4 regions of the Pseudomonas sp. TE12508 genome follow, and region 4 is predicted to be linked to each of the others. Evidence: predicted binding sites of a transcription regulator. Region 4 holds the regulator's gene; each other region holds the start of a gene.
The links. The regulator sigma-54, encoded in region 4, starts transcription at its own class of promoters, with help from an activator protein. The targets are predictions, from matches to a motif close to ANTGGCATNNANNTTGCTNT.

Region 1: flgB (flagellar basal body rod protein FlgB) is a predicted target of sigma-54. The motif match lies at 2,348-2,367, and genes of this name have one in related genera.
Region 2: ACZ9IM_RS02195 (flagellar basal body rod protein FlgF) is a predicted target of sigma-54. The motif match lies at 2,869-2,888, and genes of this name have one in related genera.
Region 3: glnK (P-II family nitrogen regulator) is a predicted target of sigma-54. The motif match lies at 4,312-4,331, and genes of this name have one in related genera.

What each region holds. Positions count from the first base shown of each region.
Region 1 is NZ_JBWCCN010000023.1:11,476-17,303, forward strand. It holds gene flgA (flagellar basal body P-ring formation chaperone FlgA) at 1-103, opposite strand, end outside; gene ACZ9IM_RS26895 (chemotaxis protein CheV) at 185-1,117, shown strand; gene cheR (protein-glutamate O-methyltransferase CheR) at 1,164-1,991, shown strand; gene flgB (flagellar basal body rod protein FlgB) at 2,410-2,817, shown strand; gene flgC (flagellar basal body rod protein FlgC) at 2,821-3,264, shown strand; gene flgD (flagellar hook assembly protein FlgD) at 3,280-3,969, shown strand; gene flgE (flagellar hook protein FlgE) at 4,000-5,313, shown strand; gene ACZ9IM_RS26925 (ribonucleoside-diphosphate reductase subunit alpha) at 5,562-5,828, opposite strand, start outside.
Region 2 is NZ_JBWCCN010000002.1:4,385-10,212, forward strand. It holds gene phhA (phenylalanine 4-monooxygenase) at 1-621, opposite strand, end outside; gene ACZ9IM_RS02190 (sigma-54-dependent phenylalanine hydroxylase transcriptional regulator PhhR) at 1,070-2,629, shown strand; gene ACZ9IM_RS02195 (flagellar basal body rod protein FlgF) at 2,943-3,683, shown strand; gene flgG (flagellar basal-body rod protein FlgG) at 3,729-4,514, shown strand; gene flgH (flagellar basal body L-ring protein FlgH) at 4,567-5,262, shown strand; gene ACZ9IM_RS02210 (flagellar basal body P-ring protein FlgI) at 5,269-5,828, shown strand, end outside.
Region 3 is NZ_JBWCCN010000018.1:142,496-148,323, reverse strand. It holds gene xerC (tyrosine recombinase XerC) at 1-423, shown strand, start outside; gene ACZ9IM_RS23840 (HAD family hydrolase) at 420-1,124, shown strand; gene sutA (transcriptional regulator SutA) at 1,328-1,651, opposite strand; gene ACZ9IM_RS23830 (secondary thiamine-phosphate synthase enzyme YjbQ) at 1,755-2,180, opposite strand; gene ACZ9IM_RS23825 (ammonium transporter) at 2,395-3,732, opposite strand; gene glnK (P-II family nitrogen regulator) at 3,768-4,106, opposite strand; gene ACZ9IM_RS23815 (accessory factor UbiK family protein) at 4,525-4,791, shown strand; gene ACZ9IM_RS23810 (BRO-N domain-containing protein) at 5,267-5,794, shown strand.
Region 4 is NZ_JBWCCN010000005.1:129,993-135,820, reverse strand. It holds gene ACZ9IM_RS08580 (ZIP family metal transporter) at 152-1,045, shown strand; gene ACZ9IM_RS08575 (HPr family phosphocarrier protein) at 1,150-1,422, opposite strand; gene rapZ (RNase adapter RapZ) at 1,438-2,295, opposite strand; gene ptsN (PTS IIA-like nitrogen regulatory protein PtsN) at 2,298-2,762, opposite strand; gene hpf (ribosome hibernation-promoting factor, HPF/YfiA family) at 2,775-3,083, opposite strand; gene ACZ9IM_RS08555 (RNA polymerase factor sigma-54) at 3,163-4,656, opposite strand; gene lptB (LPS export ABC transporter ATP-binding protein) at 4,842-5,567, opposite strand; gene lptA (lipopolysaccharide transport periplasmic protein LptA) at 5,567-5,828, opposite strand, start outside.

The DNA.
Region 1 (5,828 bases), on a different contig from region 4:
GGGCAGGGCTGCCAGCGTTGAACAGGCAAACGGCCGACATCGCGCAGAGCAATCTGCGGCAGGCTGATGTCAGGTGTCGGAAAAATGTCGGTTCTGTGTTCATAAGAGTTAAAAAGCAAGCGCCGTGCCGTTTAGTGAAGAATGTGCGTCGCAACACACTTAGCGTTGGTGTAGGAGTCTGGGCATGGCTGGTGTAATGGATTCGGTGAACCAGCGCACGCAACTGGTGGGGCAGAATCGCCTTGAGCTGTTGTTGTTCCGTCTCGACGGCCAGCAGCTGTATGGGATCAACGTGTTCAAGGTTCGTGAGGTGCTGCAATGCCCCAAACTGACCCTGATGCCCAAGTCCAGTCCTGTCGTGTGCGGTGTGGCGAATATTCGGGGGGCGACCATTCCGATTCTGGATCTGGCGATGGCGACCGGTTCCGGAGCGCTGAAAGATCAAAGCAATCCCTTCGTGATCATCACGGAGTACAACACCAAGACTCAGGGTTTCCTGGTTCGATCAGTAGAGCGCATCGTCAACATGAACTGGGAGGAGATTCATCCGCCACCCAAGGGCACCGGGCGCGATCATTACTTGACGGCGGTGACTCGGGTCGACAATCAGTTAGTCGAAATCATCGACGTCGAGAAGGTGCTGGCGGAAGTGTCACCGACACCGGAAGCGATTTCGGTGGGCGTGGTGGATGTCGATACTCAGCACAAGGCGTTGTCCTTGCGCGTGCTAACGGTCGACGACTCATCGGTGGCGCGTAAGCAGGTGACCCGTTGCCTGCAAACCGTCGGCGTCGAAGTGGTGGCGTTGAACGACGGTCGGCAAGCGCTGGATTACCTGCGCAAGCTGGTCGATGAGGGCAAGAAGCCGGAAGAAGAGTTCCTGATGATGATCTCCGACATCGAGATGCCGGAGATGGACGGGTACACCCTGACGGCCGAAATCCGCAGTGATCCGCGCATGCAAAAGCTGCATATCATCCTGCACACTTCGTTGTCGGGTGTGTTCAATCAGGCGATGGTCAAGAAGGTCGGTGCCGATGACTTTCTGGCCAAATTCCGTCCTGATGACCTGGCATCCCGGGTAGTCGACCGGATCAAAGCAGCAGATAACAGCTAGGGGCCTTCTGTCCCTGGCGGTCAACACGATTTAAGAGGCGGCATCTTTGTCTACGGGTAATTTGGATTTTGAACAGTTCCGGGTATTCCTGGAAAAAGCCTGTGGCATTTTGCTCGGTGAAAACAAGCAATACCTGGTCTCGAGCCGTCTCAACAAACTGATGGAACAGCAGGGCATCAAATCTCTGGGTGAGCTGGTTCAGCGCATCCAGACTCAGCCGCGCAGTGGTTTGCGCGAGATGGTGGTGGATGCCATGACCACCAACGAAACCTTGTGGTTTCGTGACACCTATCCGTTTGAAGTCTTGAAGAACAAGGTCTTGCCTGCAGCGATCAAGGCAAGCCCCGGCCAGCGCCTGCGGATCTGGTCGGCGGCGTGTTCGTCGGGTCAGGAACCGTATTCTCTGTCGATGTCCATCGATGAGTTCGAACGGGTCAACATGGGCCAGTTGAAGATGGGCGTGCAGATCGTTGCCACTGACCTGTCCGGCACCATGCTGACCAACTGCAAGACCGGCGAGTACGACAGCCTGGCCATCGGCCGCGGTCTGTCGCCCGAGCGCCTTCAGCGTTACTTCGACCCGAAAGGGCCGGGACGTTGGGCGATCAAGGCGCCGATCAAGAGTCGGGTGGAATTTCGCTCGTTCAACCTGCTGGACAGCTATGCGAGCCTGGGCAAGTTTGACATCGTGTTCTGCCGCAACGTGCTGATCTACTTCTCCGCCGAGGTGAAGAAAGACATCCTGTTGCGCATCCACAGCACGCTGAAGCCGGGCGGTTATCTGTTCCTTGGCGCGTCCGAGGCGCTGAACGGTTTGCCGGACCATTACCAGATGGTCCAGTGCAGCCCGGGGATCATTTATCAGGCGAAGTGATTCGTTGACGGCATAAAAAAACGGGAGTCCTCAGGGGGCTCCCGTTTTTTTATGCCCGTAATTATCTCTCAAAATCACCACAACCCCTGTGGGAGCGGGCTGTGGCGAGGGGGCTTGCCCCCGTTGGGCTGCGAAGCAGACCTAAAATCTCTGATGTAGCCAAAATCCTATGAGTGCTACGCACTCAAACGGGGGCAAGCCCCCTCGCCACAGTCAGCTCCCACAAGGGGGCAGTTGTTGTTCTGGCGATGGTGATAAGCGGCAGAAAAGCGGCAGGCGGCGGAAATCGGTTGCCGCTTTTCTGGCATTGCCGGCTTGCCACCGCGCGCAAAGCCCCGGTTTACGGGCTTTTTTGAATTGGCACGCCGCTTGCTATGTCCATGTTACGAAAAATCAGGTCACCCGAAGGTTTCCCGACATGAGCATCAGCTTCGATAAAGCGCTCGGTATCCATGAACAAGCCCTGGGCTTCCGCGCTCAGCGTGCCGAAGTCCTGGCCAACAACATCGCCAACGCCGACACCCCGAACTACAAGGCTCGGGATCTGGATTTCTCGAAAGTGCTCGCCGAGCAAAACGAGAAAACCAAAAACGGCAAGTTCGCCTTGAACATGACCAACAGCCGTCACATCGAAGCTGAAGGCATGGGCAATGGCGACGAGTCGCTGATGTATCGCACGCCGATGCAACCGTCGATCGACCAGAACACCGTGGACGCCCAACTGGAACAGTCGAACTACGCGGAAAACGCGGTTAACTTCCAGGCCAGCTTCACCCTGCTCAACAGTAAATTCAAAGGGCTGGTATCAGCCCTGCGTGGAGAGTAAGTCATGTCCCTTGCCAGTGTTTTCAACATTGCCGGTAGCGGCATGAGTGCCCAGACCACTCGTCTGAACACCGTCGCCTCGAACATCGCCAACGCCGAGACCGTCTCGTCGAGCATCGACCAGACCTACCGTGCCCGCCACCCGGTATTCGCCACCATGTTCCAGGGCGGCCAGAGCGGCGGCAGCGATTCGCTGTTCCAGAACCAGGACGCTGCCGGTCAAGGCGTGCAAGTGCTGGGCGTGGTCGAAGACCAGAGCAACCTTGAAGCGCGCTACGAGCCGAACCATCCGGCTGCTGATGGCAAGGGCTACGTCTATTACCCGAACGTCAATGTCGTCGAAGAAATGGCCGACATGATTTCCGCGAGCCGTTCGTTCCAGACCAACGCCGAAATGATGAATACCGCCAAAACCATGATGCAGAAGGTCCTGACCCTCGGTCAGTGATAAGGGGCGATTCGTATGAGCGTTATCAGCGATGTTCTGGCCAACTCTTCGGTCCAGACCACTACCACCAAAGACAGCCTGACCTCGGCCGCTACCGGCGGCCAGGCATTGGGCAAGGACGCGTTCCTGCAACTGTTGGTGACTCAGCTGAAAAACCAGAACCCGCTCGATCCTCAGGATAACAGCGAGTTCGTGGCACAGTTGGCGCAGTTCAGTAGCCTGGAAGGTATCACCACGCTGAACGATACGGTCAGCGGCCTTGCCAGCAGCTACAGCTCCTCGCAAGCCTTGCAGGCTTCTTCGCTGGTGGGGCGCTCCGTCATTGCGCAGACCGACAAAACCATGGTCGACACCTCCAAGAGCCTTAACGGTACCGTCGTGGTGCCAACCTCGGTTGCCGCTGCCACCGTCAAGATCACCAACTCGGAAGGCAAGACCATCCGTACGCTCGAGTTGGGCAGTCAAAGTGCCGGTAACGCCAGTTTTATCTGGGACGGCAAGGACGATGCTGGCGCGGTGGCACCGGCGGGTACTTACACCTTCGGCGCAACGGCCACCATCGACAGCAAGGCGACATCGCTGATTACTTATCTGCCAGCGACCGTTAACAGCGTGACCATCAGCCAGACCGGCGGTGAGTTGATGCTGAACCTAGCAGGCATGGGCAGCGTTGCCCTGTCCAAAGTACAAACCATTGGTATATAGAGCCGACTAACACGGCACAAGGAGTGGAATATGTCTTTCAATATCGGCCTTAGCGGTCTCTATGCAGCCAACAAACAACTGGACGTGACCGGCAACAACATCGCCAACGTCGCGACCACCGGTTTCAAATCCTCCCGTGCAGAATTCGAAGACGTGTACTCGGCCACTCGCCTGGGTACCGGCAGCAAGACCGTCGGCAACGGCGTGCGTCTGGCCAACGTTTCCCAGCAGTTCGGCCAGGGCGACGTGAACAACACCGGCAACGTGCTGGACATGGGCATCCAGGGCAACGGCTTCTTCATCCTCAGCGACAACGGCTCCCTGAGCTACACCCGTGCCGGTGCGTTCAAGACTGATGCTGAAAACTATGTGGTCGATAACAACGGCAACCGTTTGCAGGGTTATGGCGTTGATGCCAACGGCAAGATCATCAACGGTGTGTTGACTGACTTGAAGATTGATACGTCGAGCCTCAAGCCAAACCCGACCACCAAGGTCGATCAGACGATGAACCTGAATTCGGCGGAAACATTACCGACCGTGGCCACGTTCAGCCCGACCGATACCAACAGCTATAACAAGACCATTTCCACCAAGGTCTACGATAGCCAGGGTAACGAGCACACCATGGATCAGTACTACGTGAAAACGGGTACCAACGCCTGGCGTGTCCACACCTACATGGATGGTCGTTCCCCGGCCAACCCCGCTACCACGCCACCAGTGGCGATTACCGCCGACATCACTTTCAACTCCGATGGCAGCATCAATGCGCTGACGGCGGGTGCTGGCTGGACCCAGACCGGCAACACGTTGACAATGACCGGTTGGGTGCCAGGTACCATTACCAACGCCGCGACGACTCCTGTGACCTGGGGCCCGAACGGTTCCGTCGCTGCCACTGGCGGTATCGCGTTCAACATGGCGCTGACCACTTCTTACAACTCGCCAACCGCTCGTACCGCCCAGTTCCAGGATGGTTACGCCACCGGCCAGATCTCCAGCCTGACGATCGACGCCACCGGCGTCATGACCGCCAACTTCAGCAACCAGCAAACCAAGGCGATCGGCCAGGTTGCAGTCGCCAGCTTCGCTAACGAGCAAGGCTTGCAACCGATCGGTGGTACCCGCTGGAAAGAAACCTTCGCCTCGGGCGTGGCGGGTGTCGATGCGCCGACAACCGGCACTCTGGGTTCGGTCGTGTCCAACTCCCTGGAAGAGTCCAACGTCAACCTGACCAACGAATTGGTCGAGCTGATCAAAGCCCAGAGCAACTACCAGGCAAACGCCAAGACCATCTCCACCCAGAGCACCATCATGCAGACCATCATTCAGATGACCTGATGTTGGTGAGCGAATAGCGTTTCACAAAGAGCCCCTCGCAAGAGGGGCTTTTTTGTGGGTGGTAGATACAGATCGCAGCCTCGCTTCGCTCGACAGCTCCTACATTGACATGCGATCCCTATAGGAGTTGTCGAGCGAAGCGAGGCTGCGATCTTTTGACTTAAAGCAGGCAAAAGAAAACCCCCGACAAGCCAGAGGCTCATCGGGGGTTATCGAGGTAAGCGCCTTTCAGCGCTCACCGGCTCAGCTTATTGGCAAGCTTCGCAATCCGGCTCGTCGATGGCGCACGCCTTCGGCACTGGAGCAGGGCCGGCAGGAGCTGCCAGGACCGAGTCGTCACCGTGGTTGCCGCCGCTGGAAACAGCGTTCAGCTTACCGGTGTTGATGGTCGACTTCTCGGTGCTGGTCGCGGCCAGGGCACGGAGGTAGTAGGTGGTTTTCAGACCACGGTACCAGGCCATGCGGTAGGTCACGTCCAGCTTCTTGCCCGAAGCGCCGGCGATGTACAGGTTCAG
Region 2 (5,828 bases), on a different contig from region 4:
TTCCAGCGGGTCGAAGGCCTGATGCTCAGGCTCGTTCGACAAGCAGTAAACGGTTTCTTTGGGCGAGGACAGAATGCCGCCGCCATAGATGCGCAGGCCTTGCGGCGTGTCGACCAGGCCGAACTCGATGGTCATCCAGTACAGGCGCGCCAGGTACACGCGTTCTTCCTTGGAGGCCTGTAGGCCCAGTTTGCCGTAGGTGTGGGTGAATTCGGCAAACCAGGGGGTGGTCAGCAGCGGACAGTGGCCAAAGATCTCGTGGAAAATGTCCGGTTCTTGCAGGTAATCCAGCTCTTCGCGGGTACGAATAAACGTCGCCACCGGGAACTGCTTGTTCGCCAGCAATTCGAAAAAGGTCTGGAAGGGAATCAGTGCGGGGACTCGGGCAACCTGCCAACCGGTGGTTTCACCGAGGACCTTGTTGATTTCACCGAGTTGCGGAATGCGGTCGTGGGGCAGACCGAGTTTTTCGATACCGTCCAGGTATTCCTGGCACGCACGGCCCTCGACCACTTTCAGTTGGCGAGTGATCAGCGTGTTCCACACCGCGTGTTCTTCGGCGGGGTAGTCGATAAAACCTTGCGCATCGGGCTCACGAGCCACGTATTGCGTCTGCTTCATGCTGCTCTCCTGCTAGGGGATTCGTTCTTGTTGTGTGTACAGCTATGGACCTAGAAATACTCCAAGGCGTGCGGTGTTGCAGCAGGTGATTGTCGTTGCATGCAGGAAAAATCTGCACTTTTCGTAAAATATTCGTTACGGATTGATCGCTGTGGCGCAAGTATTGATATTTGCGGGTTTGAAATGGCTCACAGGTGTCACATAATCTTGACGACTATTTGAGTGCCTCGGCAGAAAAATACGTCGGTCTGGCAAGTACCCCTGTGGGAGCGGGTTGTGGTGAGGGGGCTTGCCCCCGTTGGGCTGCGAAGCAGCCCCAAAATCTCTGATGCGCCAAAGATCTTGTGAGTGCTGCGCACTCAAACGGGGGCAAGCCCCCTCACCACGGCCCGCTCCCACAGGTTGTGCGCTCGGCATCAACCTCACTCACCGTTTTGTGGGCCTTTATATGCGTATCAAAGTTCACTGCCAGAACCGCATCGGTATTCTGCGCGACATTCTCAACCTGCTGGTCGAGTACGGGATCAACGTCGCTCGCGGCGAAGTGGGCGGTGAGCACGGCAATGCGATCTACCTGCACTGCCCGAACCTGATCAACATTCAGTTTCAGGCGTTGCGTCCGAAGTTTGAGGCGATTGGCGGAGTATTCGGCGTCAAGCGCGTAGGGCTGATGCCCAGCGAGCGTCGGCACATGGAGCTCAATGCCTTGCTTGGTGCCTTGGAGTTTCCGGTGCTGTCGATCGACATGGGCGGCTCCATCGTCGCGGCCAACCGTGCGGCTGCGCAGTTGCTCGGGGTGCGGGTGGACGAGGTGCCGGGGATTCCGCTGTCGCGGTACGCCGAGGATTTCGATCTGCCGGAACTGGTGCGGGCCAACAAGTCACGGATCAACGGCTTGCGGGTCAAGGTCAAGGGCGATGTGTTTCTCGCCGACATCGCGCCGCTGCAATCGGAGCATGACGAAAGCGAGGCCATGGCCGGTGCGGTGTTGACGTTGCACCGGGCGGACCGGGTGGGCGAGCGCATCTATAACGTGCGCAAGCAGGAATTGCGCGGCTTCGACAGTATTTTCCAAAGCTCGAAAGTGATGGCGGCGGTGGTGCGCGAAGCGCGGCGCATGGCCCCGCTGGATGCGCCGCTATTGATAGAAGGCGAAACCGGCACCGGCAAAGAGTTGTTGGCGCGGGCCTGTCACTTGGCGAGCCCGCGTGGGCAGTCACCGTTGATGGCGCTCAACTGTGCCGGTCTGCCGGAGTCCATGGCCGAGACCGAATTGTTCGGCTACGGTCCTGGTGCCTTCGAAGGCGCGCGGGCCGAAGGCAAGCTTGGGCTGTTGGAGCTGACGGCGGGCGGTACGTTGTTCCTCGACGGCGTCGGTGAAATGAGCCCTCGCTTGCAGGTGAAATTGCTGCGCTTTCTGCAGGACGGTTGCTTCCGTCGTGTCGGCAGCGATGAAGAGGTCTATCTGGATGTGCGGGTGATCTGCGCAACGCAAGTGGATTTGTCCGAGCTGTGCGCTCGCGGTGAGTTTCGCCAGGATTTGTACCACCGTTTGAACGTGCTCTCGCTGCACATCCCGCCGCTGCGCGAATGCCTCGACGGACTGGCGCCGCTGGTGGAGCACTTCCTCGATCAGGCCAGTCGGCAGATCGGTTGCCCGTTGCCGAAACTGGCGCCAGCGGCCATGGAACGGCTCAGTCACTATCACTGGCCGGGCAATGTGCGACAGTTGGAAAACGTACTGTTCCAGGCGGTTTCCCTGTGCGACGGCGGGACGGTCAAAGCTGAACATATTCGTCTGCCGGATTACGGTGTGCGTCAGCCCCTCGGCGATTTTTCGCTTGAGGGTGGTTTGGACGAGATTGTCGGGCGCTTTGAGAAAGCGGTGCTGGAGCGTTTGTATTCCGAGCATCCGAGCAGTCGGCAACTGGGCAAGCGGTTGGGGGTTTCGCATACGACCATTGCCAATAAGTTGCGTGAGTATGAGGTTGGTAAAGACAACACCTGACTGATCGTTCCCACGCTCTGCGTGGGAATGCCTCAATGGACGCTCTGCGTCCGCTCTTGGGACGCGGAGCGTCCCGGGCTGCATTCCCACGCAGAGCGTGGGAACGATCAGGTGACGGAAACTGAGGATTGCCGCGAAGCGGCATAACACCGCCGGTTTTTCGTCTTCGATACATTCCCCCAATCCCCTCTGAATCCCTCAAGTCCTTTGTTTGCCGGGCCCTGCGCCGCCAGAAAAAAGTTGGTCTGCAAATTGCTTATGGCTCAGCAGTACAGCGGTGGGCGGCAAACGTCCGGCATGCAGAGGAAAGAGTGTGGACAAGTACCTTTATGTGGCAATGACCGGCGCCAGCCAGAATGCACTGGCGCAGAAGGCTCATGCCAACAACCTGGCGAACATCTCTACCAACGGTTTTCAGAAGGACCTGGAACAGGCTCGTTCGATGCCAGTGTTTGGTGACAGCTTTCCGGCGCGTGCGTTTGCCATGAGCGAACGTCCGGCCACCGACTTCTCCCCTGGCTCGCTGGTAGAAACCGGTCGCGACCTCGATGTCGCGGTGCAAGGCAACGGCTGGATCGCCGTGCAGAACCCCGATGGCGGTGAAAGCTACGTGCGCACCGGCAGCTTGAACGTTGACGCCCTGGGCGTGCTGCGTGCCGGCAACGGTATGCCGGTGGTAGGCAATGGCGGGCCGATTGCCGTGCCGCCCGAGCAGCAAATCGAAGTCGGCGAAGACGGCACCATCAGTATTCGTGCGATGGGCGAAGGTCCACGGGTGATGGCCGAAGTCGACCGCATCAAACTGGTCAACCCGGACTTCAAGAACATGACCAAAGGCCTGGACGGTTCGATCCACACCAAGGACGGCAAGCCGGCGCAGGCCGATGCCAACGTCAAACTGGTGTCCGGGTTCCTTGAGTCGAGCAACGTCAATGCCGTGGAAGAAATGACTTCGGTGCTGGCGCTGGCCAAGCAGTTCGAGCTGCACATCAAGATGATGAACACCGCCAAAGACGATGACCAGGCCATGGCTCGGGTCTTGCAGATCAGCTAATTATCAGAACGTCGCGCCGTAAAACAGGCGCACGAGGAGAATCGAATGCTTCCGGCTCTATGGGTTGCCAAAACAGGTCTGTCCGCCCAGGACACCAACCTCACCACCATTTCCAACAACCTGGCGAACGTATCGACCACGGGTTTCAAACGTGACCGCGCCGAGTTCCAGGACTTGCTGTATCAGATCAAACGCCAGCCAGGCGCCCAGTCGACCCAGGACAGCGAATTGCCGTCGGGTCTGCAAGTGGGTACCGGTGTGCGCATCGTCGGCACCCAGAAAAACTTCACCGCCGGCAGCCTGCAAACCACCGAGCAACCGTTGGACATGGCCATCGACGGTCGCGGTTTCTTCCAGATCCTGCAGCCGGACGGCACCACGTCCTACACCCGTGACGGTACGTTCCACCTGGATTCCAACGGCCAGATCGTCAACGCCAGCGGTTTCGCCCTTGAACCGGCTATTGTCATTCCGAACGACGCCCAGACCTTCACCGTCGGTCGTGACGGCACCGTGTCCATCACCGTCGCCGGCAACCCGGCCTCTCAGGTGATCGGCAACCTGCAAACCGCCGACTTCATCAACCCGGCCGGTCTGCAAGCGGTGGGTAACAACCTGTTCCTGGAAACCGCTGCCAGTGGCGCGCCGCAAGTCGGCACCCCGGGCCTCGCCGGTTTCGGCACCACGCTGCAGAACACTCTGGAAACCTCGAACGTCAGCACCGTAGAAGAGATGGTCAACATGATCACCACTCAGCGCGCCTACGAGATGAACTCCAAGGTGATCTCCACCGCCGATCAGATGCTCTCGTTCGTAACGCAGAATCTGTAATCAAGTCTATGAGGCGGCCATGAGGCCGCCTGCAACACCGTGAGGTAGGGTCATGAATCGCTTTGTATCTGTTCTGGCACTGAGTGGGGTCGTCGTGCTCGCGGGCTGCGTCGCTCCGCCGCCCAAGCCCAATGACCCTTACTACGCCCCGGTGTTGCCGCGCACGCCGCTGCCGGCTGCCGCCAATAACGGCTCGATCTACCAGGCCGGTTTCGAACAGAACCTGTACAGCGACCGCAAGGCGTTCCGGGTCGGTGACATCATCACCATCACCCTGAACGAGCGCACCCAGGCGAGCAAGAACGCCAACTCGCAGATCGACAAGAACAGCAAGACCGACATCGGCCTGAGCTCGTTTTTCGGGGGCGGCCTGAGCACCAGTGATCCAGTGGGCAGCGGTAGCCTGAGTCTGGACGTCGGTTATGAAGGTGACCGCGCCACCAAGGGCGACAGCAAGTCCGGCCAGAGCAACAGCCTGACCGGTTCGATCACCGTGACCGTCGCCGACGTGTTGCCCAACGGCATCATCGCCGTGCGCGGCGAGAAGTGGCTGACCCTGAATACCGGTGATGAGCTGGTGCGGATTGCCGGCCTCGTTCGCGCCGATGACATCGCCACCGACAACACCGTGTCGTCGACCCGCGTCGCCGATGCACGCATCACCTATTCGGGCACCGGTGCGTTTGCCGATGCGAGTCAGCCAGGCTGGTTCGACCGTTTCTTCCTCAGCCCGCTGTTCCCTTTCTAGGTGGCTATGTTGAATCTTAAACACCTGATGGTGGGCGTCCTCTTGCTGTCCGCGGCCTTCGACGCTCAAGCCGAGCGGCTGAAGGACATCGCCAGTATTTCCGGCGTGCGTTCCAACCAATTGATCGGCTACGGTCTGGTAGTCGGGCTTAACGGCACCGGCGATCAGACGACCCAGACCCCGTTCACCCTGCAGACCTTCAACAACATGCTTTCGCAGTTCGGCATCAAGGTGCCGGCAGGTTCGGGCAACGTGCAATTGAAGAACGTCGCGGCGGTGTCGATCAGTGCTGATCTGCCGGCGTTCGCCAAGCCGGGTCAACAGATAGATATCACCGTTGCGTCCATCGGTAACTCCAAGAGCCTGCGTGGCGGTACGTTGTTGCTGACGCCGCTCAAAGGGATCGACGGCAACGTCTACGCCGTCGCTCAGGGCAACCTGGTGGTTGGCGGTTTCGATGCCGAAGGACGTGACGGTTCGAAGATCACCGTCAACGTTCCGTCGGCCGGTCGCATCCCTGGCGGTGCGTCGGTCGAGCGTGCCGTGCCAAGCGGTTTCAATCAGGG
Region 3 (5,828 bases), on a different contig from region 4:
CTGGCTGATGGCATGGTCCAGGTGCTCGGCAAGGGCAGCAAGACTCGACTGTTGCCAGTGGGCAAAAAGGCTCGCGAAGCACTAGAGCTATGGTTGCCTTTGCGGGCAATGACCAACCCGGCGGACGACGCAGTGTTTGTCAGCCAGCAAGGCCGGCGTCTCGGTCCACGGGCGATTCAGGTACGGGTCAAGGCTGCCGGCGAGCGCGAACTGGGGCAGAATCTGCACCCGCACATGTTGCGACACTCCTTCGCCAGCCATTTGCTGGAGTCCTCTCAGGACTTGCGGGCGGTGCAGGAACTGCTCGGCCACTCGGACATCAAGACCACCCAGATCTACACCCACCTGGACTTCCAGCACCTGGCGACGGTCTACGACAGCGCCCATCCACGGGCCAAACGCATTAAAGGCGATGATTCATGACCATCCAATTGATCACCTTCGACCTCGACGACACCCTGTGGGACACCGCCCCGGTGATCGCCAGCGCCGAAGTCGTATTGCGTGAATGGCTGACCGAGCATGCACCGAACCTGGGCGCGGTACCGGTGGAACACCTGTGGTCGATTCGCGAGCGCGTGCTGAGCAACGAACCGAGCCTCAAGCACCGCATCAGTGCCTTGCGTCGGCGGGTGTTGTTCCATGCGCTGGAAGAAGCCGGTTATGGACATATCGAAGCATCCGACCTGGCCGATCAGGGTTTCGAAGTGTTTCTGCATGCGCGGCATCAGATCGAAGTGTTCCCTGAAGTGGAGCCGACGCTGGAGACGCTGGCCAAGCATTACGCCTTAGGCGTGGTGACCAACGGCAATGCCGATGTGCGTCGATTGGGGCTGGCGGATTACTTCAAGTTTGCCCTGTGCGCCGAAGACATCGGCATCGCCAAGCCCGATGCGCGACTGTTTCATGAAGCGCTGCAGCGTGGAGGCGCAACCGCCGAAACAGCGGTGCATATTGGCGACCATCCCGGCGATGACATTGCCGGCGCCCAGCAGGCGGGGTTGCGTGCGATCTGGTTTAACCCGGCGGGCAAGGTGTGGGAAGCCGAGAAGGTGCCAGATGCCGAGATTCGTAGCCTGAACGAATTGCCGGGGTTGTTGGCGCGGTGGAATGCCCAACACTAATCCTGTGTAAGTACACAAATACAATGTGGGAGCGGGCTTGCTCGCGAAGGGGCCCCGTCAGCCACCCTTGATGTCGGCTGACACACCGCTTTCGCGAGCAAGCCCGCTCCCACATTGGATCGCGCCCTGCCCAAGATTTTTATTCCACCCATGAAAAAGCCCGCAGCGACGGCGGGCTTTTTCAGCAAGCAAGAAGCAGGCGCTTAGATAGGCCGGCTGCCGTACTTGTTATCAGGCTTCTTGGGAGGATCGGCGACCACATTGGCCTCCACTTCCTGCACTTTGCCGCCCCGCGCAAGAAACTCTTCCATGGCCTTGGCCAGGGCGTCGCGCTCCTTGTTCTTGGCTTCAACGCTCGGCAGTTCATCGACCGATACCGCAGCCTTGGCCTTGCCTTTGGCAGTCGGAACGGGCGTATCACCGCCGTCATCTTCAGCGACGTCTTCTACCGCCGCTTCAAGGCCTTCTTCGGTTTCATCTTCGTCGCCTACTTCGAGGTCGTCGTTTTCCAGATCATCGTCGCTCATGTTCTACCTCATGACTTGCGAAAAGCAGATTAGTTATAGCCCAGCTTTGCCGTCTGTCGACGGCTGCCGGAAAAAAATCAACCACCGCTGGTAACCAGCGGTTTTATGCCCCTTCACCGTGCACGGTGGCGAGGACTTTACGGGCACCGCCATGATCACGGTGCTCGCCCAGATAAACACCTTGCCAGGTCCCCAACGCCAGTCGGCCTGCCGAGATCGGCAAACTGAGCTGACAGCCAAGTACGCTGGCCTTGAAGTGCGCCGGGAGGTCGTCCAGGCCTTCGTCGTTATGCTCATAGCCGTCTGTTCCTTGTGGGATCAGACGATTGAAAAATCGTTCGAAGTCGCGACGTACCGCCGGATCGGCGTTCTCGTTTATGGTCAACGACGCCGAGGTATGCTGTAGCCACAAATGCAACAGACCGACCCGACACGCCTTGAGTTCAGGCAAGCCAGCGAGTAATTCGTCCGTTACCAGATGAAAGCCCCGGGGCCGTGCTCGCAAGGTGATCAGAGTCTGTTGCCACATACAGTTCTCCGCACGTTCGGGGCGCATTCTAGCGCGCTCTGGAAAAAAACAAAGGCCCTAATATTCCTTCAATCGTGTAAGCCATTGGCCGCAGAAAAACGCCCGTCGTAAACGGGACTGAACGTGTATGAAAAAACCTTTCAGCCCTTCCTTCACTGACAAATTCCAGACAAAAAAATGCCCGGCAAGCCGGGCAAGTTTTTCATGCGCGTGCTTACAAGTTGTAGCCGCGTTCGTTGTGAAGCGCCAGATCGATGCCGACAGCTTCTTCTTCCTCGGTGATACGCAGACCCATGACAGCGTCCAGGACCTTGAGGATGATAAAGGTGACGATCGCGGTGTAGATCACCGTGAAGCCCACGCCTTTGCACTGGATCCAGACTTGAGCAGCGATGTCGGTAACGGTACCGAAACCGCCCAGCGATGGTGCCGCGAACACACCGGTCAGGATTGCGCCGAGGATACCGCCGATACCATGCACGCCGAAGGCATCCAGGGAATCGTCATAACCGAGTTTGCGTTTCAGGGTGGTGGCGCAGAAGAAGCACACCACGCCCGCCGCCAGACCGATCACCAGAGCGCCCATCGGGCCCACGGTGCCTGCCGCCGGAGTGATTGCAACCAGACCGGCCACCACACCCGAAGCGATACCCAGTGCGCTTGGTTTGCCGTGGGTGATCCACTCGGCAAACATCCAGCCCAGCGCCGCAGCAGCGGTGGCGATCTGGGTGACCAGCATCGCCATGCCGGCAGTGCCGTTGGCGGCGGCAGCGGAACCGGCGTTGAAACCGAACCAGCCGAACCACAGCATTGCAGCGCCCATCAGGGTGTAGCCGAGGTTGTGCGGAGCCATCGGGGTGGTCGGGAAACCTTTACGCTTGCCCAACACCAGGCAGGCAATCAGACCGGCCACACCGGCGTTGATGTGCACCACGGTGCCGCCGGCGAAGTCGAGAACGCCCCAGTCCCACATCAGGCCGCCGTTGCCGGACCAGACCATGTGCGCGATCGGTGCATAAACCAGGGTGAACCAGATGCCCATGAAGATCAGCATGGCGGAGAACTTCATCCGCTCGGCGAACGCACCGACGATCAACGCGGGGGTGATGATGGCGAAAGTCATCTGGAAGGTGATGAAGACCGCCTCGGGGAATAGTGCCGCAGGACCGGTCAGGCTCGAAGGCGTGACACCGGCGAGGAACGCCTTGCCCATGCCGCCAAAGAACGAGTTGAAGTTGACGACGCCCTGCTCCATGCCGGTGGTGTCGAACGCAATGCTGTAGCCATAAATGACCCACAGAATGCTGATCAGACCAGTAATGGCGAAACACTGCATCATCACGGAAAGAATGTTTTTCGAGCGAACCATGCCGCCGTAGAACAGCGCGAGGCCGGGAATGGTCATGAACAGCACAAGGGCTGTCGAGGTCATCATCCAGGCGGTATCGCCGGAATTGAGGACTGGGGCCGCCACTTCGTCTGCCGCCATGGCCAGGCCGGGCATTACGAGGGACAACAGGGCTCCTAGCCCTGCGATTTTACGCAGAGTCATATTGTTTTCTCCTGGGGCGTTGGGTTTGTGGCGGCTTAGATTGCGTCGGTATCGGTTTCGCCGGTACGGATGCGAATCGCCTGTTCCAGATTGACCACGAAGATCTTGCCGTCACCGATCTTGCCGGTGTTGGCGGCCTTGGTTATCGCCTCGATAACCCGGTCCAGATCCTTGTCGTCAATGGCGACATCGATCTTCACCTTGGGCAGAAAATCGACCACGTACTCCGCGCCGCGATACAGCTCGGTGTGACCCTTCTGCCGACCGAAGCCTTTGACCTCAGTAACGGTAATGCCCTGCACGCCGATCTCGGACAGCGACTCGCGCACGTCGTCCAGTTTGAACGGCTTGATGATGGCAGTGACTAGCTTCATGAAAACTCTCTCCCGAATTGGTGGACTTGCCCCAGGAAAACAAACCCGACTCAAGTCTAAGCGCAGTGCCTGGCTTTGTAACGCATCGTTCGGCCTTACCTGCCCGTCCGACGCCAGCTAACCACTCCGCACGAAACTTCCCCCGTTCCGCTTGGCGCACTGCATTCGTCACAGCGACTGCATCAGTGCATGGGTCACCAGCGACTAAGCAGAAAGCTTGCCATCTATCCAAAACCCATTGATTTCAATACCTTGGCCGCTACCGAAGAGCCTTTCGCCCAATTGACGCAACCGTTACGCACAACAACAGTGCGCGGCTGCCCACTCGACTGCGCGAAAAGCGTGCATCGCAGCTGCCGAGATTGACTATAGACACTGCGTGATACACTGCCCGCCATTGTTGACAGGAACATTTCCCATGCTCGCGCCCAAAGACTTCCTCGACGCCCTGAGCGGCACCGCCTCCCGCCTCTTCAGCGGCGACACCCCACTGCCGAAAAGCGAAATCGAAAGCCAGTTCAAGGCTCTGTTGCAGAGCGGCTTCAGCAAGCTGGATCTAGTGAGCCGGGAAGAGTTCGATAGCCAGATGGTCGTGCTGGCACGCACCCGTGCACGGTTGGAGAGCCTTGAGGCGAAAGTGGCGGAGCTGGAAGCGAAGCTCAACCCACCTGCTGACGCCGAGTAATCCGATCGTTCCCACGCTCTGCGTGGGAATGCTGCCAGGGACGCTCCGCGTTCCACTCCAGATGTGACGCAGAGCGTCACGGGATGCATTCCCACGCAGAGCGTGGGAACGATCATTCAATGTGTTCTGTAGGAGCTGCCGAAGGCTGCGATCTTTTGATCTTTAAGCCCTCAATAACCCCGGCAACGTCCTACAAGAAAACCACCGCCGTCCGATTGCGTCGCAAAGCCCCGGTTTCTAAGCTCACCCAATGCTGAATGTTCAGCACTGGGTTTGGCGACCCGGAAGCTTAAGGCGCACGACGACCATCCGATGGCGGGCTTATTCCCGCCACATCGAGTCATGGCGGTTGTGCGTGGGAGATCTTCGGGTCTGCCGGGTTCCTTTTGCTCCGGTTCGCCAACCCGCGTACAGCTGCCACCCAATCGTTTGGCGACGATTGACGGCAGCCCCTTTTGCAAAAGGAGCTGTATCAATGAATAGCGATGACGCTTATCTGATTCCCCACATCTTCACCCGCCACAAACTCCACCTCCACGCCCTCCTCCTGGAAAACCAAGCCTGGTTCAGCGCCCGAGACCTCGGCCGCCTACTCCGCCTCTTCCTCGACGAACGAGCGCTACGCAAACTCGATCCCGACCAACACCAAACCGTACAAATGCTCATCCACGGAGCCATCGAAAACACTCTGCTGATCAGCGAATCCGGCGTCTACGCGTTACTGGTTTACCACTACTGCCCCGAATACCGAGGCCTGCGCGAATGGCTGACCCACGACGTAGTGCCAGCCCTCAGAGACGCCCAACAACCCGCCTCAACAGAGCGCCCTTTTCTGAGCCTGCTGAATTGGCCGCAGATGTCATTGAGTTTGCTGCACTGGAACAACCAGCCGTGGATTCGGTTGCAGGATGTGCCGCAGCTGCTGGCTGATCGGGAACAGGCAACACGCCCGGCGGTGGGGTCTTGGTGGAAAAGGGCTTCGCGGATGCTGCAGTCCTTTTGAGTACGCTGCTGCCTCAGAGAACTCCCGAATCTCT
Region 4 (5,828 bases):
AACGCAGCCCTGCACAACAGCAGGCCTTGGAAAGGGAACAACCATTCCCAGCGGCCTGCGCCTTGCCTGGCCCGCTTTAAGGCGACAACGCGGAGGGGGAACTAGTTGAGAGCGCCCCCCTAAGTCTCTATAAAACAATCCAGGGCTGACTATGGGCACTGAAACACTGGCGGTCGGAAGTGGACGAATGTTTCGTTACGCACTGGGATCGCTGTTACTGCTGGCGGGTATGACGTTATTGGCTGCCCAAGGGCTGAGCTGGCTGGACCTCGAACCGAAACTGCAGCGCGCCCTGCAAGGCGGGGCGATTTGTGCCTTGGGTACGGCTTTGGGCGCGGTGCCGGTGCTGGTGATTCGGCAGATACCTCAGGCTGTCAGCGACATATTGCTCGGTTTCGGAGCCGGGGTGATGCTCGCCGCGACGGCGTTTTCGCTGATCGTGCCGGGCATTGCCGCGGCAGAAAACCTCGGGCTGACGCCTTGGGCGGCCAGCGGCCTGATCAGCTTCGGCATCCTTCTGGGCGCATTCGGGTTGTTTCTGGTGGATCGCAGGGTGTCTGGCGCTACGCCCGAAATGCTCGTGGGGACACTGAAGCGATCGGTGATTCCACCGCGGATCTGGTTGTTTGTGTTTGCCATCATCGCCCACAACATCCCCGAAGGCATGGCGGTTGGCGTTTCGGCGGGCGGTGGCATGCCTGACGCCGACAGCCTGGCCATGGGCATCGCCTTGCAGGATGTGCCGGAAGGACTGGTCATTGCGTTGGTGTTGGCCGGAGCAGGGATGTCGCGGGTCAAGGCGTTCCTGATCGGTGCTGCATCAGGGTTGGTCGAGCCGGTCTTTGCATTGTTATGCGCCTGGCTGGTGAGCCTGGCCGAACTGCTGTTGCCTTTGGGGCTGGCACTGGCGGCTGGTGCGATGTTGCTGGTGGTGACTCACGAAGTCATCCCCGAATCGCGCCGCCATGGTCACGACAAACTGGCCAGCCTTGGGCTGCTGATCGGGTTTTGTCTGATGATGGTGATGGATACAGCGTTGACTTGAAAAACAGGATCAAAAGATCGCAGCCTCGTTTCACTCGACAGCTCCTACAAGGATCGGATGCCGTAGGAGCTGTCGAGTGAAACGAGGCTGCGATCTTTTGCTGTTTATTCGCCTTCGTCGAAGAAGTTGTTGATCAGTGCCACCAATGCATCCAGCGCTTCCTGTTCCTGCTCGCCTTCGGTATTCAGGTGAATTGTGGTGCCTTTGCCAGCGGCCAGCATCATCATGGCCATGATGCTTTTGCCGTCGATCATTGATTCCGGTGTACGGCCAACCCTGATCTGGCAAGGATACTGACCCGCTACCCCAACGAATTTTGCAGACGCGCGGGCATGCAGGCCCAGCTTGTTGATGATTTCGATTTCCAGAGCAGGCATCGCGATGTGAATCCTTTAGCTGAGGTCGCGGTGGCGGACCTGGACGTTCTTCAGGGTTTTTTGCAGGACCTGACCCAGACGTTCGGTCAGGTAGACAGAGCGGTGATGCCCGCCAGTGCAGCCAATGGCAATGGTGACATAGGCGCGATTGCTGGCGGCAAAGCGGGGTAGCCACTTGAGCAAGTATGAGGAAATGTCCTGGAACATCTCTTCTACGTCCGGCTGTGCCGCCAGGTACTCGGCCACCGGTTGATCGAGCCCGGACTGTGCCCGTAGCTCCGGCTTCCAGTAAGGGTTGGGCAGGCAGCGCACGTCGAACACCAGATCGGCGTCCACCGGCATGCCACGCTTGAACCCGAAAGATTCCACCAGGAACGCAGTGCCGGGCTCCGGCTGATTCAGCAGGCGCAGCTTGATGGTATCGCGTAGCTGATACAGGTTCAGATTGGTGGTGTTGACCTTGAGGTCAGCCAGATCGGCGATAGGCCCCAGCAGATTGGTTTCATCCTGGATCGCCTCCGCCAGCGAACGATTGGCGCTGCTCAACGGGTGACGACGGCGAGTTTCCGAAAAGCGCTTGAGCAAGGTTTCTTCGTCAGCGTCCAGATACAGCACATCGCACTGGATATGCCGGCTGCGGACCTCCTCCAGCAATTCGGGGAACCGTGACAGGTGGCTTGGCAAGTTGCGTGCATCGATGGACACGGCCACCAGCGGTTGTGCCAGTTCGGTGTGAATCAGCGCGCGTTCGGCCAGTTCCGGCAGCAAGCCGGCAGGCAGGTTGTCGATGCAGTAGTAGCCGTTGTCCTCGAGCACATCGAGGGCGGTACTTTTACCTGAGCCGGAGCGGCCACTGACGATGATCAGGCGCATGATTAGTGACCGTTCTGCTCGTCCAGGACAACCTGATACAAGGCTTGGTTGCTCGGGGCGCTGCGCAGTTTTTCACGCACTTCCTTGCGATCCAGCATGCTGGCAATCTGGCGCAGCAATTCCAGGTGTGCATCGGTGGCGGCTTCCGGGACCAGCAGCACAAACAGCAGGTCAACCGGGGCACCGTCGATGGCATCGAAATCGATAGGGGCTTCCAGGTGCAGCAGCGCACTGATTGGCGAGGTGCAGCCTTTGAGCCGGCAGTGGGGGATGGCGATGCCGTTGCCGAAACCGGTAGAACCGAGTTTCTCACGGGCAATCAAGGCCTCGAAGACGTCCTGCATTTCCAGATCCGGTACTTCGCGGTGGATAAGGTTGGCAATTTGCTCGAGGGCTTTCTTTTTACTGCCACCCGGCGCGTTCACTTGGGAACGGCCGGGGGTCAGGATGGTTTCTAGTCGGATCATGGATTGGGGGTGTTAACGACCGGTCGCGCCCTGGAGGAGGCTCTGGGTCTTTTCCTTATGCTTTTTAAGTTGGCGATCCAGCTTGTCGGTCAGCAGGTCGATGGCGGCATACATGTCCGTATGCTCGGCATTGGCGACCACTTCTCCGCCGGGAATATGCAGCGTGGCTTCGATCTTCTGCAGCAGTTTTTCGACGTTCATCGTGACTTGCACATTAGTGATCTTGTCGAAATGCCTCTCTAATCGGTCGAGTTTTTCGCCGATGTAGGTGCGCAGGGGTTCGGTCACTTCCAGTTGGTGTCCACTGATGTTGACTTGCATACAGCTTCTCCTTCGTTGCCAGTGCATAAAGCGGCAGGCAGAAATGCCTGCCACTGGAACGCTGTGGCGAGCCCGGCGGCTACATCAACCGCTTCCGTTCGCTGGAAGGCGCGATCCCCAGGGATTCGCGGTACTTGGCGACGGTGCGACGGGCTACCTGAATGCCTTGTGCCTCCAGTAAACCAGCGATCTTGCTGTCACTCAACGGCTTTTTCTGATTTTCCGCGGCAACCAGTTTTTTGATGATCGCGCGGATCGCCGTGGACGAGCATTCACCGCCTTCAGAGGTACTGACGTGGCTGGAAAAAAAGTATTTCAGTTCATAGATGCCCCGTGGGGTATGCATGAATTTTTGCGTGGTCACCCGTGAAATCGTCGATTCATGCATGCCGACTGCTTCGGCAATGTCATGCAGCACCAACGGCTTCATGGCTTCGTCACCGTATTCGAGAAAGCCGCGTTGATGCTCGACGATCTGGGTGGCGACTTTCATCAGGGTTTCATTGCGGCTTTGCAGGCTCTTGATGAACCAGCGAGCCTCCTGCAGCTGATTACGCATGAAGGTGTTGTCAGCGCTGGTATCGGCGCGGCGCACGAAACCGGCATATTGGGCATTGACCCGCAGGCGTGGCACCGATTCCTGGTTCAGCTCCACCAGCCAGCGCTCGTTGTCCTTGCGCACGATCACGTCGGGAACGACGTATTCGGCTTCGGTGGACTCGATTTGTGAGCCCGGGCGTGGATTGAGGCTCTGGACCAATTCGATGACCTGGCGCAGCTCATCTTCCTTGAGCTTCATGCGGCGCATCAGCTGGCTGTAATCGCGGCTGCCGAGCAGGTCGATGTAATCGGTGACCAGGCGCTTGGCTTCGGCCAGCCAAGGGGTCTTGGCGGACAACTGGCGCAGTTGCAGTAGCAGGCATTCACCGAGGTTGCGGGCGCCGATGCCAGCGGGTTCGAATTGCTGGATGCGGTGCAGGACGGCTTCGATTTCGTCCAGTTCGATGTCCAGCTCCGGGTCGAACGCTTCGAGGATTTCCTCGAGGGTTTCGTCCAGGTAGCCCTGATTGTTGATGCAGTCGATCAAGGTCACGGCGATCAGGCGATCGGTGTCGGACATCGGTGCCAGGTTCAGTTGCCAGAGCAAATGGCTTTGCAGGCTTTCACCGACCGATGTGCGGGTGGTGAAATCCCACTCGTCGTCATCGTTGCTCGGCAGGCTGCTGGCGCTGGTCTGGTAGACATCCTCCCAGGCTGTGTCGACGGGCAATTCGTTGGGGATGCGCTCGTTCCAGTCGCCTTCCTCAAGGTTGTCCACCGTCGGGGCGGTTTCCTGGTAGGAGGGTTCCTGAATGTCGGCGTTGGGTTTCTGTTCGGCGCTATCGGCCAAGGGGTCGGCGTTATCGAAGTCGTCGCCTTCTTCCTGGCGTTCGAGCATCGGATTGGACTCCAGAGCCTCCTGGATTTCCTGTTGCAGGTCCAGGGTCGACAATTGGAGCAGGCGGATGGCCTGTTGCAGCTGCGGTGTCATCGTCAGCTGCTGGCCCATTCTCAAGACTAGCGATGGTTTCATGGCAGGGGCTTAACACCTTATTCGCCGGCGCACATGCGCCATCCACTACAGGGCGCCGAAGCGCCAAACATAAGCAAATTATATGCCCGAAACTGAAGTGTTTGCCTAGAGCGCTGTAACAATAAAAAGTTATTGATTTTTTATTGAAGCGAGCGCTCCCTCGGCGACCCGGGCACCTCAGGTGCTTACAGGCGGAACTCGTGGCCCAGATACACTTCCTTGACCAGTTCATTGGCGAGGATGGTGGCGGAGTCACCTTCAGCAATCAGTTGGCCATCGTTGACGATGTAGGCGGTTTCGCAGATATCCAGGGTCTCACGAACGTTGTGGTCCGTGATCAACACGCCAATGCCTTTAGCCTTGAGGTGATGGATGATCTGCTTGATGTCGCCCACCGAAATCGGGTCCACGCCGGCGAAGGGTTCGTCGAGGAGGATGAATTTCGGGTTTGTAGCCAGTGCCCGGGCAATTTCCACACGGCGGCGTTCACCACCGGACAGGCTCATGCCGAGATTGTCGCGGATGTGATGGATGTGAAATTCCTGCAGCAGGCTTTCCAGCTCTTGGCGACGACCGGCCTGATCGAGCTCCTTACGGGTCTCGAGGATGGCCATGATGTTGTCGGCCACCGACAGTTTGCGGAAGATCGACGCTTCTTGCGGAAGATAGCCGATGCCCGCCTTCGCACGACCGTGCATCGGCTGGTGGCTGACGTCCAGGTCGTCGATCAGTACGCGGCCTTGATCGGCCTGTACCAGGCCGACAATCATATAGAAACAGGTGGTTTTACCGGCGCCGTTAGGGCCAAGCAGGCCGACGATCTGACCGCTGTCGATGGACAGGCTGACGTCGCGCACGACCTGACGGCTCTTGTAGCTCTTGGCCAGATGCTGAGCTTTCAGAGTTGCCATTACTGGGCCTTTTGCTCGTCGGTTTTCTTCTTCGGCTGGATCACCATGTCGATGCGAGGGCGTGCCTCGGTGACCTTGTTACCCGTGGCGCGACCGGCGCTCGCAAGCTTTTTGACCGTGTCGTAGACGATTTTCTCGCCTTGGGTGACGTTGTTGTCCTTATCGATGACCTTGGCGCGATCGATCAGCACTACGCGGTTTTGCGAGGCGTGGTACTGGATAGTTACGCCGTAGCCCTGGACCGGCTTGGTATCGCCCGCC